Regions from separate parts of the Streptomyces kunmingensis genome, predicted to be linked through region 1. Evidence: riboswitches for the same ligand, from Rfam matches in the RefSeq annotation. Region 1 holds a riboswitch; each other region holds the start of a gene.
What was found. Region 1 has a riboswitch for cobalamin ahead of ABD366_RS07330 (ABC transporter substrate-binding protein). Riboswitches for the same ligand answer to the same signal wherever they lie in the genome.

Region 1 (4,188 bases):
AAGGAGAAGGCGTCCAGAGTCCGGCCGTACCCGAGGCAGACCGTCAGCGTCACCACGAGCACCGCGAGACACAGCCACACCTCGGTCCAGCCGACTCCGCCGAGCGAGCCGAGCAGCCAGAACAGGACGCCGCGGGTCGTCTCGGCATCGGCCGCGGTCAGGACCACGAACGAGGTCAGTGAGGAGAACAGCTGCATCGCCGCGACCCCGCACAGCACCACCCGGTCCGTCGTGCCGCCCAGCACATGGCTGAGGACCAGGACGAGGGCGAACGAGCAGAGCGCGCCGATGAACGCCCCGCCGGACACGGAGAGGGCGCCGCCGCCGAGGCCGAGCACCACGACGAGGACGGCGCCGGTCGACGCGCCCGAGGAGACGCCGAGCACGAACGGGTCGGCGAGGGGGTTGCGCAGCAGTGCTTGCAGCACCGTGCCGCACACCGCGAGCCCGGCCCCGCAGACCGCGGCGAGCAGGGTGCGCGGCAGCCGGAGGTTCCAGACGATGCCGTCGCGGATCGGGGAGAGGTCCGAACCGCCCCAGCCGAGCCGGGCGCCGACCGCCGACCACACATCGGCGACGCTGATGTGCGCCGGGCCGATGGTGATGGCCACGGCGACCGAGGCGCAGAGTGCCGCGAGGGCCGCGGCCCAGTACAGGGCGGGCCGGAGGGCGCTCACTTGTCCAGGCCGAAGTCGCGCAGCGCGGCGGCCACCTTCTCCACCCCGTCGACGGTGCGGATCGTCGGGTTCAGTGCCTGCCCGCTGAGCAGGACGTAGCGCTTCTCGCGGACCGCGGTCATGTTCTTGGTGACCGGGTCGCTCTCCAGGAACTTGATCTTCTGTGCGGCGGACTCCGCGGACTGCGAGCGGCGGGTCAGATCGCCGATGACGAGGACGTCCGGATCGCGGTCCGCGACGGTCTCCCAGTTGATCTGCGGCCACTCCTCGTGCGTGTCGTCGAAGACGTTGCGCATCCCGAGTTCCTTGGTGACGATGCCGGGCGCGCCGCAACAGCCCGCCATGTACGGCGAGTCGGAGTTCGCGAACCAGTACAGGACGCTCACACCCTCGGCGTCCACGCCCGAAGTCGCTTTGGCGACGCGGGACTGGAGCCGCGCGACGAGTTTGTCGCCGCGCTCCTTCACGTCGAAGATCCGTGCCAGGTCACGTATCTCGCCGTAGACGGTGTCGAGGGCCAGCGCGCTGGTGCGCTCGCCGTCGCCGTCCCCGCTGTTGTCCTTGCCGGCGCAGTCGGTGGGGGAGAGGTAGGTGGGCACGCCGAGCTTGTCGAACTGCTCACGCGGCGCCACCCCGCCCTTGCCGATGGTGTTCGTGAGCGACGCGGAGACGAAGTCCGGTTCGGTGTCCAGGACCTTCTCGAAGGACGGGTAGCGGTCGGCGAGCCGCGGCACCTTCGCGTTCGCCTTCTCCAGCCCCTTCAGGACGGGATCGGTCCACGTCGCGGTCCCCACCATCCGGTCCGCGAGACCGAGCGAGAGCATGATCTCCGCGGATCCCTGGTCGAGGGCGACGGCACGGCGCGGGGCGTGCGCGACGCGGACCTTCTTGCCGCAGTTGTCCAGGGTGACGGCGGAGTCCGAAGCGCCCGCGCGGTCCGCGGTGCCGGCGGAGCCCGAGCCGCCGCACGCCGTGAGGAGAAGGGCGCCCGCCAACAGCGGTGCGCTACGGCGGATGTGACGTGCGAACAGCACGGGAGTTCCTCTGCGTCCAGGGCTCATGCGCGGAGCCGGCCTACGGTTCACCCCCGGCCGCAGTTCGGCTCCGGAGGGTGCCAGCAGGTCTTCGGACTTGGGATCGTCCGGACGGGGCGCCTTCCCGAACCGGCGATCGGCTCAGTGGCTGTGGCTCCGCCCGTCACCCTCACCGCTGCGCGTCAGCTCCGGATTTCCACCGGATTCCCTGACCCGTACGCGTTCGAGAACGCACAAAGGTACGACTGGCCTCCGGAACGTATCACGCGCCTGACCAGCTCCCGGAAATCGTTCGCCGCTCGTGCGCAGCCTCACTACCCGGGTCAGGATCGGCCGTTCCTGTACCCCGGCGACGTCTTCGTCACCGGCACCGTGGCGGGCGAGCGCGGTCAGAAGGTCACGGGCTCGCGGATGATGGGGCACGTCATGCAGTGGCCGCCGCCGCGGCCGCGGCCGAGTTCGGCGCCGACGATGGTGATGACCTCGACGCCGGCCTTGCGCAGCAGTGTGTTGGTCTGGGTGTTGCGGTCGTAGGTGACGACGACGCCGGGTTCGAGGGCGACCGCGTTGTTGCCGCTGTCCCACTGCTGGCGCTCGGACGCGTAGACGTCGCCGCCGGTCTCGATCACCCGCAGGTCCGGCAGTCCGAGCCCCTTGGCGACGACGTCGACGAAGGACGCGGAGCCCTCGTCGACGATGGAGAGCCCCGGCGCCCGGTCGCTGGGCCGCAGCGAGAACGTGTGCACCGAGTCCATGATCCGCGGGTAGAGCGTCACGATGTCCCGGTCGGCGAACGTGAAGACGGTGTCCAGATGCATCGCCGAGCGCAGCTTCGGCATCCCGGCGACGATGACGTGCTCGGCCGCGCCGCTCTTGAACAGGGCGGCGGCGACCTGCGTGATGGCCTGCCGCGAGGTGCGCTCGCTCATGCCCATCAGGACCACGCCGTTGCCGACGGGCATGATGTCGCCGCCCTCGAACGTGGCCTGCCCCCAGGCGAGTTCGGGGTCGCCCCACCACACGGTCGAGTCGACGAAGTCCGGGTGGAAGCAGTAGATCGCCTTCATCAGCAGGGTCTCGTCGTGCCGCGCGGGCCAGTACAGCGGGTTGAGGGTGAGGCCGCCGTACAGCCAGCAGGTGGTGTCGCGGGTGTAGAGCGTGTTGGGCAGCGGCGGCATCAGGTACTCGCGTACACCGGTCGATTCCCGGGCCATCGACACGTACGCGGAGCGGTACTCGTCCGGCAGGTCGGTGGTGGCGAGACCGCCGATGAGGAACTCGGCGAGCTGTCGCGGCTCCAGTGTCTCCAGGAAGGCGCGGGTGTCGTCGATCAGCCCCGTACCCACCTGATTGGCGATGATCTTGCGGTCCAGAAGCCAGGACCGCGCTCGGGGCAGCGCCATGGTCTGCGCGAGCAGCTCGTGCAGCTCGACCACCTCGATACCGCGCTGCCGCAGCTTGTTCACGAAGTCGGCGTGGTCCCGCTGGGCGTTCTCCACCCACATGACGTCGTCGAAGAGAAGATCGTCGGCGTTGGTCGGGGTCAGCCGGCGGTGGGCGAGCCCCGGCGAGCAGACGAGCACCTTGCGCAGCCGGCCCACCTCGGAGTGGACGCCGTACGCGGCCGAAGCGGGGGTGTCGTGGTCGGTCACGGTGTGCCTCCGGGGCTTGAGGGGCGGACGGGACTCACAGGCTGATCCAGCCGGCGGCCAGCGCGACGACGCCGAGCACGGCGCCCACGACGGACACGGCCAGGATGGCCAGCTCGCGCGGGGAGAACAGGCGTCTGCCCTGCTCCCTGCGGGCCATGACGAACAGGATCGTGGCCGGCGCGTAGAAGACGAACGAGACCAGGACGAACTTCAGCCCGGCGGCGTACAGCATGAACGCCGTGTAGAGCGTGGCGATCGCCGCGATCGTCAGCTCGCGCGACGTGGTGCGCCCGCCCTCCGTACGGCGGTCGGTGCGCGTCCCGAGCTTCACGGCGAAGGCGGCGGCCAGCAGGTACGGGATCAGGGAGAGCGAGCTGGTGAGGTCGAGCGCGAAGTTGAAGGCGTCGTCCGAGAACGCGGTGACGACCAGCACCACCTGCGTGAGCACGGTCGTCATGAGCAGCGCGGGCACGGGGACGTCCGCGGCGGTGGCGCGCCGCAGGAACCGCGGCATGTCGTCGTCCTTGGCCGCCACGAACAGCACTTCGGCGGCCATCAGCGTCCACGCCAGATAGGCGCCGAGGACGGAGACGATCAGGCCGACGCTGATGAACACCTTGCCCCAGGTGCCGACGGCGTCCTCGAGCACGCCCGCCATGGACGGCTGGCGCAGCTCGGCGATCTCGCCCATCGGCAGGATCCCGTACGACACGATGACGACGGAGGCGAAGACGGCGAAGACGCTGAGGAAGCCGAGGATCGTGGCCCGGCCGACGTCGGAGCGCTTCTTGGCGTGCCGCGAGTAGACGCTCGCGCCCTCGACGC
Region 2 (4,188 bases), on a different contig from region 1:
GCCACCCTGACCCCCCGCGAACTCGACGTGCTGCGCCTGCTCGCGCAGGGCCTGAGCAACGCCGAGCTCGCCGCCCGCCTTCACCTCGCGGAGACCACCGTCAAGACGCACGTCACCCGCGTCCTCGCCAAGCTCCGCCTGCGCGACCGCGTCCAGGCCGTCGTCACCGCCTACGAAACCGGCCTGGTCACCGCGAGTGACCACCGCCGGTCCGAGGCACTGTGAGTGCCCCGGGCCGACAGCTCGCCGACCGGTCGCGTCAGACGGTGGGATCGTTCAGCTCGCCGCGGACGGTACGAGCGGCGGCGACCACATTCTCCAGCGAGGCACGCGTCTCGGGCCACCCGCGGGTCTTCAGCCCGCAGTCCGGGTTGACCCACAGCCGCTCGGCCGGGATGGCCTCAAGTCCCGTACGCAGCAGAGCGGCTGACTCCTCCTGGCTGGGGACGCGGGGCGAGTGGATGTCGTAGACCCCGGGTCCCGCCTCGCGCGGGTACCCGTGCTCGGCCAGCTCATGGGCGACCTGCATGTGGCTGCGGGCCGCTTCGAGGCTGATGACATCGGCGTCGAGGTCGTCGATGGCCTGGACGACGTCGCCGAACTCGGCGTAACACATGTGCGTGTGGATCTGCGTCTGCGGACGCACGCCCGCGGTCGTGAGCCGGAACGCCTCGGTGGCCCAGGCCAGGTACGCGGCATGGTCTTCGGCGCGCAGCGGCAGCGTCTCGCGCAGCGCGGGCTCGTCGACCTGGATGACCGAAGCGCCGTTCGCCTCCAGGTCGTCGACCTCGTCGCGCAGGGCGAGGGCGACCTGGCGTGCGGTGGAGCCGAGCGGCTGGTCGTCGCGGACGAAGGACCAGGCGAGCATGGTGACAGGGCCGGTGAGCATGCCCTTGACGGGCCGGTCCGACAGCGACTGGGCGTACGTGGTCCAGCGCACCGTCATCGGGTCCGGCCGCGAGATGTCGCCGGCCAGGACCGGCGGACGCACGTACCGCGTGCCGTACGACTGGACCCAGCCTTGCTGCGTCGCCAGGTAGCCGGTGAGCTGCTCGGCGAAGTACTGGACCATGTCGTTGCGCTCGGGCTCGCCGTGCACCAGGACGTCGATGCCGGTCTTCTCCTGGAAGGAGATGACGTCGCGGATCTCGTTCCTGATGCGCTCTTCGTACCCCGCGGTGTCGATGCGGCCGGCCCTCAAGTCGGCGCGGGCGGTGCGCAGTTCGGCGGTCTGCGGGAACGAGCCGATCGTGGTGGTCGGCAGGAGCGGCAGGCCGAGGTGTGTGCGCTGGGCGGCGGCCCGCTCCGGGTACGCCTGGGCGCGGCGGGCGTCGGATCCGGTGACGGCGGCGGCTCGGGCGCGCACCGCGGGGTCACGGGTGATCGGCGAGGTCGCGCGGGAGGACAGGGCGGCCCGGTTGACCGCGAGTTCGGCGGTGATCGCGTCCGTGCCCAGGGCGAGACCCTTGGCGAGCGCGGCGATCTCGGCGGTCTTCTGCCGGGCGAAGGCGAGCCAGCGCAGGATCTGCGGATCGATGTCGCGCTCCAGGGAAGCGTCCAGCGGGACGTGCAGCAGCGAGCAGGACGCGGCGACGTCGACCCGGTCGGCGAGTCCGAGCAGGGTGCCGAGCGTGGTGAGCGACTTCTCCAGGTCGTTGACCCAGATGTTGCGGCCGTTGACGACACCGGCCACGAGTCGCTTGCCGGGCAGACCGCCGACGGCGGCGAGCGCGTCGAGATTGGCGGCCGCCGCGTCGGTGAAGTCGAGGGCGAGGCCGTCGACAGGCGCCTTGGCGAGCACGGGAAGGGCGTCGCCGAGGCGGTCGAAGTAGGAGGCGACCAGGAGCTTGGGCCGGTCGGTCAGGCCGCCGAGATCGCGGTAGGCGCGGGCCGCGGCGTTCAGTTCGGCCGGGGTGCGGTCCTGGACGAGGGCGGGCTCGTCGAGCTGCACCCACTCGGCACCCGCCGCGCGCAGATCGGCCAGCACCTCTGCGTACACGGGCAGCAGCCGGTCGAGGAGGGTGAGCGGGTCGAAGTCGGCGGCGATACCGGGCGCGGGCTTCGCGAGCAGGAGATACGTGACCGGGCCGACGAGAACGGGCCGGGGCGAAAGGCCGAGAGCGAGGGCTTCCCCGAACTCCGTGACCTGCTTGGTGGAGTCGGCGGTGAAGACGGTCTGAGGCCCCAACTCGGGCACCAGATAGTGGTAGTTGGTGTCGAACCACTTGGTCATTTCCAGCGGCGCGACGTCCTGTGTGCCGCGGGCCATCGCGAAGTAGCCGTCCAGTGCGTCGGCGTCCACGGCGGCCCGGTGGCGCGCGGGGATCGCACCGACCATGACGGTGGTGTCCAGGACGTGGTCGTAGGAGGAGAAATCGCCGGTGGGGACTTCGGTGATGCCGGCGGCGGAGAGTTCCCGCCAGTTCGTGCGGCGCAGGCCCGCGGCGATGGTCCGGAGGGCGTCGGCGGTGACACGGCCCTTCCAGTAGCCCTCGACCGCCTTCTTGAGTTCGCGGTTCCGGCCCTGGCGGGGGTAGCCGTACACGGTGGCACGTGCTGCCGCGGCTGCGGTCCTGGTGGTCACGGAGATCTCCTTCGAGAGACGTATCCCTGGGGCCCCGGGGACCCGTACGGCACGAAGGAGTGACACGGACGGCGGTTCGACCTCGCGCGGCAAAGCCGCGGTCGTCCGCCGCATATGTACGCCGACCCGCCCACGAGGTCACCGGGATGTCCGCGTACGCGTCGTACGCACACGGGCAGATGGCAGGTCTTCGGACTCGCGAGCACATCCGTCCGGACCGGACGGACACCTACTGGCCGTCGCTTCCCAGACCTCTTTCCCGAGGTCCAGTGCGTAAGACGGCGGTCGTTCCCACTCACCGCTGCGGGGCAGTCCCGGATTCCCACCGGGTTCCCTCTTGCGACTCCCTGCCTGGCTGACAGGGCGAACCAGCTGCGGGAGCCACCCTAGGACGCCCGGGCCGAGGTTCACCAGGGCGTCCAGGATCCGGATGGAGATGAGACACGCGGTGCACGGCAGCGGGACCTCCAGGAGGCCGGCACCGACGTTCCGGCCCGTCAGTCCGGCATCGCACCCGCCGCATGCCGTTCCGCGTCCTCCAGTTGTGCGATCAGGGTCAGGCGGGCGCGGTTGACACGGGAACGGATCGTCCCCACAGGGCAGCCGATGAGCGCTGCCGCCTCCGTGTACGGCAGACCGAGGAGCTGCGTCAGGACGAAGGCCTCGCGGCGCTTCTCGGGAAGCGCCTCCAGCAGGGCGGAGAGCGCCACGCCCTCGTCGAAGCCGGGAGCGGGGTGGAGCCGGGCACGCTCCGCCGCGCTGTGCCAGTCGGCGGTCTGCGACAAGCGCGGCCGGGCCGCGTCCCGCCGGAAGTTGTCGACGACCGAGCGGCGCGCGATCGACAGGATCCAGGTCCGGGCCGAGGACCGCCCCTCGAAGCGGTGGAGACTGCCGAGCGCCCGCAGGAACGTCTCCTGGGCGAGGTCGTCGGCGAGGTGGGGATCGGCGCACAGTCGCGCCACGTAACGCCGGACGTCGTGGTGGAGCGCGCGGACGAAGAGGTCGGCGGCGCACGGGTCACCGCCACGGGCGGCGAGAGCGAGCACGGTCGCCGACTCGTCCCGCGAACGCGGCAGGGCAGGAGTGATCACCTGGTGTCCTTCTCGGGTCGGACACCGGAGGCGACCCGTGCGGCAGGGTGACTGGCCCCGTGGACAGACAGAGTTGATGTGGAGAGGTGCCGGGCGACGAGGCCTGCAGCCGAGTGGCCGCGTGGTACGACTCCGGTGCGGGGAGTGAGAGGGGCGGTCGCGCGGCGGCACGTGACCGCTGCCCGGCGCCTGGTGTGGGGTGGCGCCGGGATGCCGGCTGTCGTCAGGCGACAGCGAATCGGGCAGGTGGTCCCCTGGAAGTGATCGACCGGGCGAGAAGGAGACGGCGCGGAGCCCGGTCGGAGGCGGGCCTGAGGAGAGGGAGGAGAACGCCGGACACCGGGACCGTGCGCAGTCGCGGGAGGCGGAGCGGCGCACTCAGCCAGCACTCGACGGCGCGAAGGGCGTCGAAGGCGACTTGTTCGCCCCGGCCCAGCCACGCACCGCACACCACTGCCGCGCACAGGTGAGCGGCGAGCATCCCCGCCGAGGACACCGTGCTCATGCCGTGTC
Region 3 (4,188 bases), 130 kb from region 1:
TGAACGGGCAGGGCCTGCTGCGCGGGAGGGACCTGTTGCCGACCTCCCGCGATGTCCAGGTCCCCGCCACTCTCATCCGTCAACTCGGCCTGCGCAAGGGCGACTTCGTGGACGGGCTGTGCGCCAAACCGCACACGCTCAGCCACGTCGAGACCATCGACGGCGCCCCCGTCGACGCCGTGCGCCGCCGCCCCCGCTTCGGCGACCTCACCCCGCTCCACCCCGCGGCACGGCTGCGCATGGAGAGCCCGGCGAGCGGCCTCGGGGGCCGCGTCGTCGACCTGTTCGCCCCCATCGGCAAAGGGCAGCGCGGACTGATCGTCGCGCCGCCCAAGACCGGCAAGACCGTCCTGCTCCAGCAGCTCGCCGCGGCCGTCGCCGCGAACCATCCCGAGGCCGAGCTGATGGTGGTGCTCGTCGACGAACGCCCCGAGGAGGTCACCGACATGCGGCGCTCCGTGCGCGGCGAGGTGTACGCCTCCACGTTCGACCAGCCCGCCAAGGCACACATCGCGCTCGCCGAGCTCGCCGTGGAGCGCGCCAAGCGCCTCGTCGAACAGGGCCGCGACGTGGTGATCCTGCTCGACTCCCTCACCCGGCTGTGCCGCGCCCACAACAACGCGGCCTCTTCAGGTGGCCGCACCCTGTCCGGCGGTGTCGACGCCGCCGCGCTGTTCGGCCCGAAGCGCCTGTTCGGCGCCGCCCGCAACACGGAGGAGGCCGGCTCCCTGACGATCCTCGCCACGGCCCTGGTCGACACCGGCTCCCGCGCCGACGACTACTTCTTCGAGGAGCTCAAGAGCACCGGCAACATGGAGCTGCGCCTCGACCGCTCGCTCGCCGACCGCCGCGTCCACCCCGCCGTCGACATCACCCCCTCCGGGACCCGTCGCGAGGAACTCCTGCTGCCCGCACCCGAGTTGACCGCCGTACGGGGGCTGCGCCGGGCCCTCCAGGGCCGCGAAGGCCAGTCCTCCTACGAGGCACTGCTCGACAAGCTGCGCCGCACCCCGGACAACGCCGCGTTCCTGCGCCAGGTCCATTCGACGGTGCCCACCGGCTGAGACCGGTACCCACCGGCTGAGACCGGTACCCACCGGGCCGACGCCTCCCCCGGGTGCGTAATACTCGCTGTATGACCTCGAGCATTACGCGCCCCGGTGGCGGCCCGGCCGTCACGGTGCGGCGGGCCACCGCGGGCGACGCCAGACGCCTGACCCGGCTCGTGCGCGGCTCCCGCGCCTACGAGGGCCCGTACGCGGGAATGGTCGCGGGCTACCGGGTCGGCCCCGACTACATCGAGGCGCACCGGGTCTTCGTCGCGACCGGCGCGACCGGCGGGGCGGACGAGCGCGTACTCGGCTTCTACTCCCTGCTCCTCGCCCCTCCCGAGCTGGACCTGATGTTCGTCGCGAACGACGCGCAGGGCCTGGGCATCGGACGTCTGCTCGTCGCGCACATGCGGGCGGAGGCCGCGACCGCCGGGCTCGACCATGTGCGCGTCGTCTCCCACCCGCCCGCCGAGGGCTTCTACCGCAGCGTGGGGGCCCTGCGCACCGGGACCGATGCCGCGCATCCCCCGGCCGTCGCCTGGGACCGCCCCGAACTCGTCTTCCCCATCTCTCCCTCGGTGTGACTCCCGCGCGGTCCGAGGGGTTCCGGTCTCGCCGCGCACGGCGCACACTCGGGGGCATCCGAGCGGGCGGCAATGGGGCAAGGAGGCCACATTGGGCGGCAGCGAGACGCGCGGCGACGCGTTCGACGTGATCGTGGAAATACCGCAGGGCTCCCGGAACAAGTACGAGATGGATCACGAGCTCGGCCGGATCAGGCTCGACCGCATGCTGTTCACCTCGACCCAGTACCCCGCGGACTACGGCTACGTCGACGGCACGCTCGGCGGCGACGGCGACCCGCTGGACGCGCTCGTCCTGACCGACGACCCCACCTTTCCCGGCTGCACCATCGAGTGCCGGGCGATCGGCATGTTCGTGATGAGCGACGAGAAGGGCCCGGACGAGAAGGTCCTCTGCGTCCCCGCCCACGACCCGCGCCATGCCTCGATCCAGGACATCGAGGACATCCCCGAGTTCGACCGCCTGGAGATCACCCATTTCTTCGAGGTCTACAAGGACCTGGAACCCGGCAAGTCGGTGGAGGGCTCGCACTGGGAGGGCCGCGACAAGGCGTACGAGGAGATCGGGCGGGCCCGCGCGCGCCGGCGGGGATAGCCGCCCGCGGTGGGACAGCCGCCCGCGGCGCCGGGGAGTGCGTCGACTAGGGTGGCCGGGCCGTGGTGCTCGGGAAGACCGGTGACGGCCCCCAGGGGTCAAGTCCGGAGCGGCCCTCGCCACTGTGATCGGGTTCCGCACCGCCCTCGGGTGGGTGCGGAACACGCCGTTCCACCGCGCCACTGGACGCCTTCGGGCTGCTGGGAAGGCAGGAGCGGCGTGGCACACCCGTAAGCCAGGAGACCGGCCGCGGCATCTCACGAAGTGATCCACGAGGTGCTGGAGCGTGATCAAGGCATGACCCTGCCCGGAAACTCCCCCGCGCGGCCCACCGGCCCGCACCCCCACCCGGCCTTCCGCTGGCGCCGCGAGGACACCGTGCGCACCGCGGGTCTCATGGCGGTGATCGCCGCGCTGCACATCGTCGCGTTCGGCGTGCTGTTCCTCCTCGTCGTCCCCGAGCACTACGAGGTCGGCAACAAGGCCTTCGGTATCGGCCTCGGCGTCACCGCGTACACCCTCGGGATGCGGCACGCCTTCGACGCCGACCACATCGCCGCGATCGACAACACGACCCGCAAGCTGATGGCGGACGGCAAGCGGCCCGTCTCCGTGGGTTTCTGGTTCGCGCTCGGCCACTCCAGCGTGGTCGTCGCGATGGCCGCCCTCGTCGCGGGCGGCGCGGCCCTCGCGGGCACCCTGCTGAACGACGAGTCCGGCACCCACCAGGTGCTCGGCATCGTCGGCACCACCGTCTCGGGTACGTTCCTGTACCTCATCGCCGCGCTCAACCTCGTGGCGCTGCTGGGCATCCTGAAGGTCTTCCGGGCGATGCGCGAGGGCTCGTACGACGAACGCGCGCTGGAGCAGCACCTGGACTCACGGGGTTTCATGAACCGGATCCTCGGCCGTTTCACCAGGTCGATCACCCGCCCGGGGCAGATGTATCCGCTCGGTTTCCTCTTCGGCCTCGGCTTCGACACGGCGACCGAGGTGACCTTGATGGTGATGGCCGGCAGCGGCGCCGCGGCGGGGCTGCCCTGGTACGCGATCCTGTGTCTGCCCCTGCTGTTCGCCGCGGGCATGAGCCTGTTCGACACGCTCGACGGGACGTTCATGAACTTCGCCTACCAGTGGGCGTTCTCCAACCCGGTGCGCAAGGTGTTCTACAACCTCACCATCACCGGCCTGTCGATCGCGGTCGCCTTCTTCATCGGCACGATCGAACTCGTCGGCGTCCTGCACGAGAAGCTCGGCCTCACCGACGCGGTGACGGGGTGGATAGCCGGGCTCGACCTGGACAACGTCGGCTATGTCATCGTCGGTCTCTTCGTCGTGGTGTGGGCGGCGGCGATCGCGTACTGGCGCCTTGCCAGGGTCGAGCAGCGCTGGTCCACGCGGGCCGCCGAGAGCGGCTGAGGATCCTGCCCGCCGGGCGGGCGTGAGCGTCGCATACCGTGCAGCACGACGACACCCGTACGAGCACGGAGGACCCCGGATGAGCGCCGCCCACCTGCCCCTCGACGGCGTCGCCGTCGTCAGTCTGGAACAGGCGGTGGCCGCGCCGTTCGCCACGCGCCAGCTCGCCGACCTCGGCGCACGGGTGATCAAGATCGAGCGCCCGGGCGGGGGCGACTTCGCGCGCCGCTACGACGAGACGGTGCACGGCCAGTCCAGCCACTTCGTGTGGCTGAACCGCTCGAAGGACTCGGTGACGCTCGACGTCAAGACGGCCGGCGGGCGCGCGGTCCTGGAGCGGCTGCTCGCCGGCGCGGACGTCTTCGTACAGAACCTGGCGCCGGGCGCCGCGGCCCGCCTCGGTCTGTCCGCGCGGGAGTTGGCGGAGCGCCACCCGGATCTGATCGTCTGCGACATCTCCGGCTACGGCAGCGACGGGCCGTGGGCGCACCGCAAGGCGTACGACCTCCTCGTGCAGTGCGAGACGGGCGTCGTGTCG
Region 4 (4,188 bases), on a different contig from region 1:
GAGGCCGCGCTGCGGGAGCTCCCACGCCGTGCGGTACAGGGCGCGGACCTCCTCGGGCACCCAGGTGAAGCCCTGCACCGAGCCGTTGGACTCGCGCAGCGCCTCCCGGGTCTGCGCGTCCCAGACGCCGAGCCGCTTCAACTCGTCGACCAGGTACGCGTTGACCTGGAGGAACTCGCCGGACAGCGTCTCGCGCTTGAAGAGGTTGGAGACCTGCGGCTCGATGCACTCGTAGACGCCCGCGATCGAGGCGATCGTCGCGGTCGGCGCGATGGCGAGGAGCAGCGAGTTGCGCATGCCGACGGTGGCGATACGTTCCCGCAGCGCGGCCCACCGCTCCGGCCAGGTCACCTGGGCGTCGGGGTAGTGGTCGGGGTGCAGGACGCCGCGGGCGGTGCGGGTCTTCTCCCAGGCGGGCAGGGGGCCGATGGGGGTCCCCCCTGCACCGGAGCTTGTCGAAGGCGCTTGGGGGCGTTCGGCGAGGTCGGCGGAGGCCTCGTACGCGGCGAGCATGATGCGCTCCTGGATCCGCGTGGAGAGGACCTTGGCCTCGGGGGAGTCGAAGGGCAGCCGCAGCTTGAAGAAGACGTCCTGCAAACCCATCGCGCCGAGGCCGACCGGGCGCCAGCGGGCGTTGGAGCGGCCCGCCTGCTCGGTCGGGTAGAAGTTGATGTCGACGACGCGGTCGAGGAAGGTGACGGCGGTGCGGACGGTCTCGTCGAGCCGCTCCCAGTCGAGCTCGCCGTCGGCCACGAACGCGCCGAGGTTCACCGAGCCGAGGTTGCAGACGGCCGTCTCGCCGTCGTCCGTGACCTCCAGGATCTCGGTGCACAGGTTCGAGGAGTGGACGGTGTGGCCGGGCTCCGCGGTCTGGTTGGCGGTGCGGTTGGCGGCGTCCTTGAAGGTCATCCAGCCGTTGCCGGTCTGCGCGAGGGTGCGCATCATGCGGCCGTACAGATCCCGGGCGGGGATGGTATTCTGCGCCTTCCCCTCGGCCTCCGCCCTGCGGTACGCGTCCTCGAACTCCGCGCCGTACAGGTCGACGAGCTCGGGCACGTCCGCCGGGGAGAACAGCGACCAGTCGGCGCCCTCGGCGACCCGGCGCATGAACTCGTCGGGGATCCAGTGCGCGAGGTTGAGGTTGTGGGTGCGGCGCGCGTCCTCGCCGGTGTTGTCGCGCAGCTCCAGGAACTCCTCGATGTCGGAGTGCCACGTCTCCAGGTAGACGGCGGCCGCGCCCTTGCGGCGTCCGCCCTGGTTCACGGCGGCGACCGACGCGTCGAGGGTCTTCAGGAACGGCACGATGCCGTTGGAGTGCCCGTTCGTGCCGCGGATCAGCGAACCGCGGCTGCGGATGCGGGAGTACGAGAGTCCGATGCCGCCGGCGTGCTTGGAGAGGCGGGCCACCTGGTGGTAGCGGTCGTAGATCGAGTCGAGCTCGTCCAGCGGGGAGTCGAGCAGGTAGCAGCTCGACATCTGGGGGTGCCGGGTGCCGGAGTTGAAGAGGGTGGGGGAGGAGGGCAGGTAGTCCAGGCGGCTCATCAGGCCGTAGAGGGCCGCCACTTCGTCCAGGGCGCGGACGGATTCGTCCTCGGCCAGGCCCGCCGCGACGCGCAGCATGAAGTGCTGCGGGGTCTCGATGACGTGCCGGGTGATCGGGTGGCGCAGCAGGTAGCGGCTGTGCAGGGTGCGCAGGCCGAAGTAGCCGAACCGGTCGTCGGCCGCGGTGTCGATGAGCGCGTCGAGCCGTGCCGCGTGGACGCGGACGAACTCGGCGGTGCGGTCGGCGATCAGGCCCTCGCGGTGGCCGACGGCGACGGAGCCGGTGAAGGAGGTCACGCCCTGCGAGGCGGCCTCGGCGGCGATGGAGAGCGTGAGGAGGCGGGCGGCGAGCCGCGAGTAGACGGGGTCCTCGGAGATCAGCCCGGCCGCGGCCTCGGTGGCGAGTTCGCGCAGCTCGGCCGTGTCGGCGCGGGCGCTGCGGCCGCGCAGGGCGGCGGCGGCGACCCGGCCGGGGTCGGTGCCGGGGAGATCGGCGGTCAGCTCGGTCAGGGTGCGCAGCAGCGCAGTGCCCGGAGCGTCGTCCGGTGCGGCGGAGACCGGTGCGGCCGGGGCTGTTTCGGCGGGCGGCGCGATGGTCACGTGGGGGCTCTCCCTCGCTCGGCTCGAGACCTGCGGGGGAGGAGTGGCTCGGGCACGCGCGAAGGGGCGCCGTCGTCACCGGCCCATTCCGCGAGGCCCGGACGTCTCTCCGTCCGGGCCGGGCGGCTCGGACGGGCTGAGGCAGGTCGTCGGACTCACGTGGGCGCCTTTATGTACGCGTACGTTCACCGTTGCGGGACAGTTCCGGATTTGCACCGGATTCCCCTGCGGCTGCAGCGAGAGCGAGCATACATGTTGTGCCGGGTGTTCGTGGCAGGCCCATATCTTGTGTCGACCGGGTCCGGGGGAAAGATCCCACGCACAAAGGGACGGGCCCCTCCACAGGGAGGGGCCCGTCCTTCGATGCGGGGGTGTCTAGTGCCCGGAGTCCGCTCCGACGACGGGCAGGTCCTGCTGGACGCCCTTGTCGCCCGCGTCCGCGGTGTAGTCCTCGGGCGCCGTCTCGTCGACGCCGTCCGGAGCCTTCACGGCCTTCAGGACGAAGGTCAGGACCACGGTCACGACCACGTTCATGACGAACGCCGTCAGACCGATGTAGCCGATCTCCCCGATGCCGGGAATCTCCTTCGAGGAACCGCCGAAGTGCTTCTGCGTCGGCGACGCCACCCCGTACGCGGCGAGCGTGCCGTAGACCATGCCGACAGCCCAGCCGGCGAGCAGCGCCCAGCGGTGGAACCAGCGCGTGAACAGGCCGCCCACCAGGGCCGGCATGGTCTGCAGGATCCAGATGCCGCCGAGCAGCTGGAAGTTGATGGCGACGGTCTTGTCCATGGTCAGGACGAAGGCGAGAGCGCCGACCTTCACGAGCAGCGACACGAGCTTGGAGACCTTGGTCTCCTGCGCCGGGGTCGCGTCGGGCTTGATGAAGTCCTTGTAGATGTTGCGCGTGAAGAGGTTCGCCGCGGCGATGGACATGATCGCCGCCGGGACCAGCGCGCCGATGCCGATGGCGGCGAAGGCGACACCCGTGAACCAGTCGGGGAACATGTCCTCGAAGAGCTGCGGGATCGCCAGCTGGCCGTTCTGCACCTTGATCCCGGCCGCGATCGCCATGAACCCGAGCAGCGCGAGCAGGCCCAGCATGAGCGAGTAGAGCGGCAGGATCGTGGTGTTGCGGCGGATCACGTTGCGGCTCTTGGACGACAGGGTCGCCGTGATCGAGTGCGGGTACATGAACAGCGCGAGGGCCGAGCCGAGCGCGAGTGTCGCGTACGTCCAGTGGCCCGCCTCACCGGGGGCGAGCGCCCCGACGGGTTTGCCGGTCGCCGGATTGAGCTTCTCGAACTTCTCGCCCGCCGCGGCGAAGATGTCGTCGAAGCCGCCCAGCTTGATCGGGATGTAGATGATCGCGACCAGGATGACGAGGTAGATCAGGCCGTCCTTGACGAACGCGATCAGCGCCGGGGCCCGCAGACCCGAGGAGTACGTGTACGCCGCGAGCACGCCGAACGCGATGAGGAGCGGCAGGTCCTTGATGAACCAGTTCGTGTTCTCGCCGCCGCCGACGCCCATCACGTCGAGCACCGCCTGGATGCCGACGAGCTGCAGTGCGATGTACGGCATCGTGGCGAGGATGCCGGTGATCGCGACGGCCAGTGAGAGGCCCTTGGAGCCGAAGCGTCCGCGCACGAAGTCCGACGTGGTCACGTACCCGTGCTTGTGCGAGACCGACCACAGGCGCGGCAGGAACGTGAAGATCAGCGGGTACACCAGGATCGTGTAGGGCACGGCGAAGAAGCCGGACGCGCCCGCCGCGTAGATCGCCGCGGGGACGGCGACGAAGGTGTACGCCGTGTAGAGGTCGCCGCCGAGCAGGAACCAGGTGATCCAGGTGCCGAACGAGCGTCCGCCCAGGCCCCATTCGTCGAGCGACTCGTTCTCGGACCGGCGCCAGCGCGCGGCGAGGAAGCCCATGACCGTGACGGCCAGGAAGAAGAAGATGAAGACGGTGAGCGCGACACCGTTGACGCCGCCGTTCATCGCTGACCCTCCGGAGCCTGGGTGGACGCGGAGGCCGACGCCTTG

Region 2: linked by a shared signal. The riboswitch ahead of metE (5-methyltetrahydropteroyltriglutamate--homocysteine S-methyltransferase) and the one ahead of ABD366_RS07330 (ABC transporter substrate-binding protein) in region 1 are both predicted to bind cobalamin.
Region 3: linked by a shared signal. The riboswitch ahead of nicT (Nickel transporter NicT) and the one ahead of ABD366_RS07330 (ABC transporter substrate-binding protein) in region 1 are both predicted to bind cobalamin.
Region 4: linked by a shared signal. The riboswitch ahead of ABD366_RS22565 (ribonucleoside-diphosphate reductase subunit alpha) and the one ahead of ABD366_RS07330 (ABC transporter substrate-binding protein) in region 1 are both predicted to bind cobalamin.

Annotation. Positions count from the first base shown of each region.
Region 1 is NZ_BAAATS010000005.1:457,741-461,928, reverse strand. It holds gene ABD366_RS07335 (FecCD family ABC transporter permease) at 1-677, opposite strand, end outside; gene ABD366_RS07330 (ABC transporter substrate-binding protein) at 674-1,738, opposite strand; cobalamin riboswitch at 1,774-1,976, opposite strand; gene ABD366_RS07325 (arginine deiminase) at 2,101-3,363, opposite strand; gene ABD366_RS07320 (basic amino acid/polyamine antiporter) at 3,398-4,188, opposite strand, start outside.
Region 2 is NZ_BAAATS010000028.1:235,944-240,131, forward strand. It holds gene ABD366_RS31995 (response regulator transcription factor) at 1-225, shown strand, start outside; gene metE (5-methyltetrahydropteroyltriglutamate--homocysteine S-methyltransferase) at 260-2,584, opposite strand; cobalamin riboswitch at 2,749-2,972, opposite strand; gene ABD366_RS32005 (sigma-70 family RNA polymerase sigma factor) at 3,082-3,675, opposite strand; gene ABD366_RS32010 (hypothetical protein) at 3,899-4,188, opposite strand, start outside.
Region 3 is NZ_BAAATS010000005.1:584,855-589,042, forward strand. It holds gene rho (transcription termination factor Rho) at 1-1,064, shown strand, start outside; gene ABD366_RS07870 (GNAT family N-acetyltransferase) at 1,136-1,636, shown strand; gene ABD366_RS07875 (inorganic diphosphatase) at 1,806-2,231, shown strand; cobalamin riboswitch at 2,278-2,497, shown strand; gene nicT (Nickel transporter NicT) at 2,529-3,650, shown strand; gene ABD366_RS07885 (CaiB/BaiF CoA transferase family protein) at 3,730-4,188, shown strand, end outside.
Region 4 is NZ_BAAATS010000018.1:202,586-206,773, reverse strand. It holds gene ABD366_RS22565 (ribonucleoside-diphosphate reductase subunit alpha) at 1-2,142, opposite strand, end outside; cobalamin riboswitch at 2,266-2,393, opposite strand; gene mctP (monocarboxylate uptake permease MctP) at 2,518-4,143, opposite strand; gene ABD366_RS22555 (DUF3311 domain-containing protein) at 4,140-4,188, opposite strand, start outside.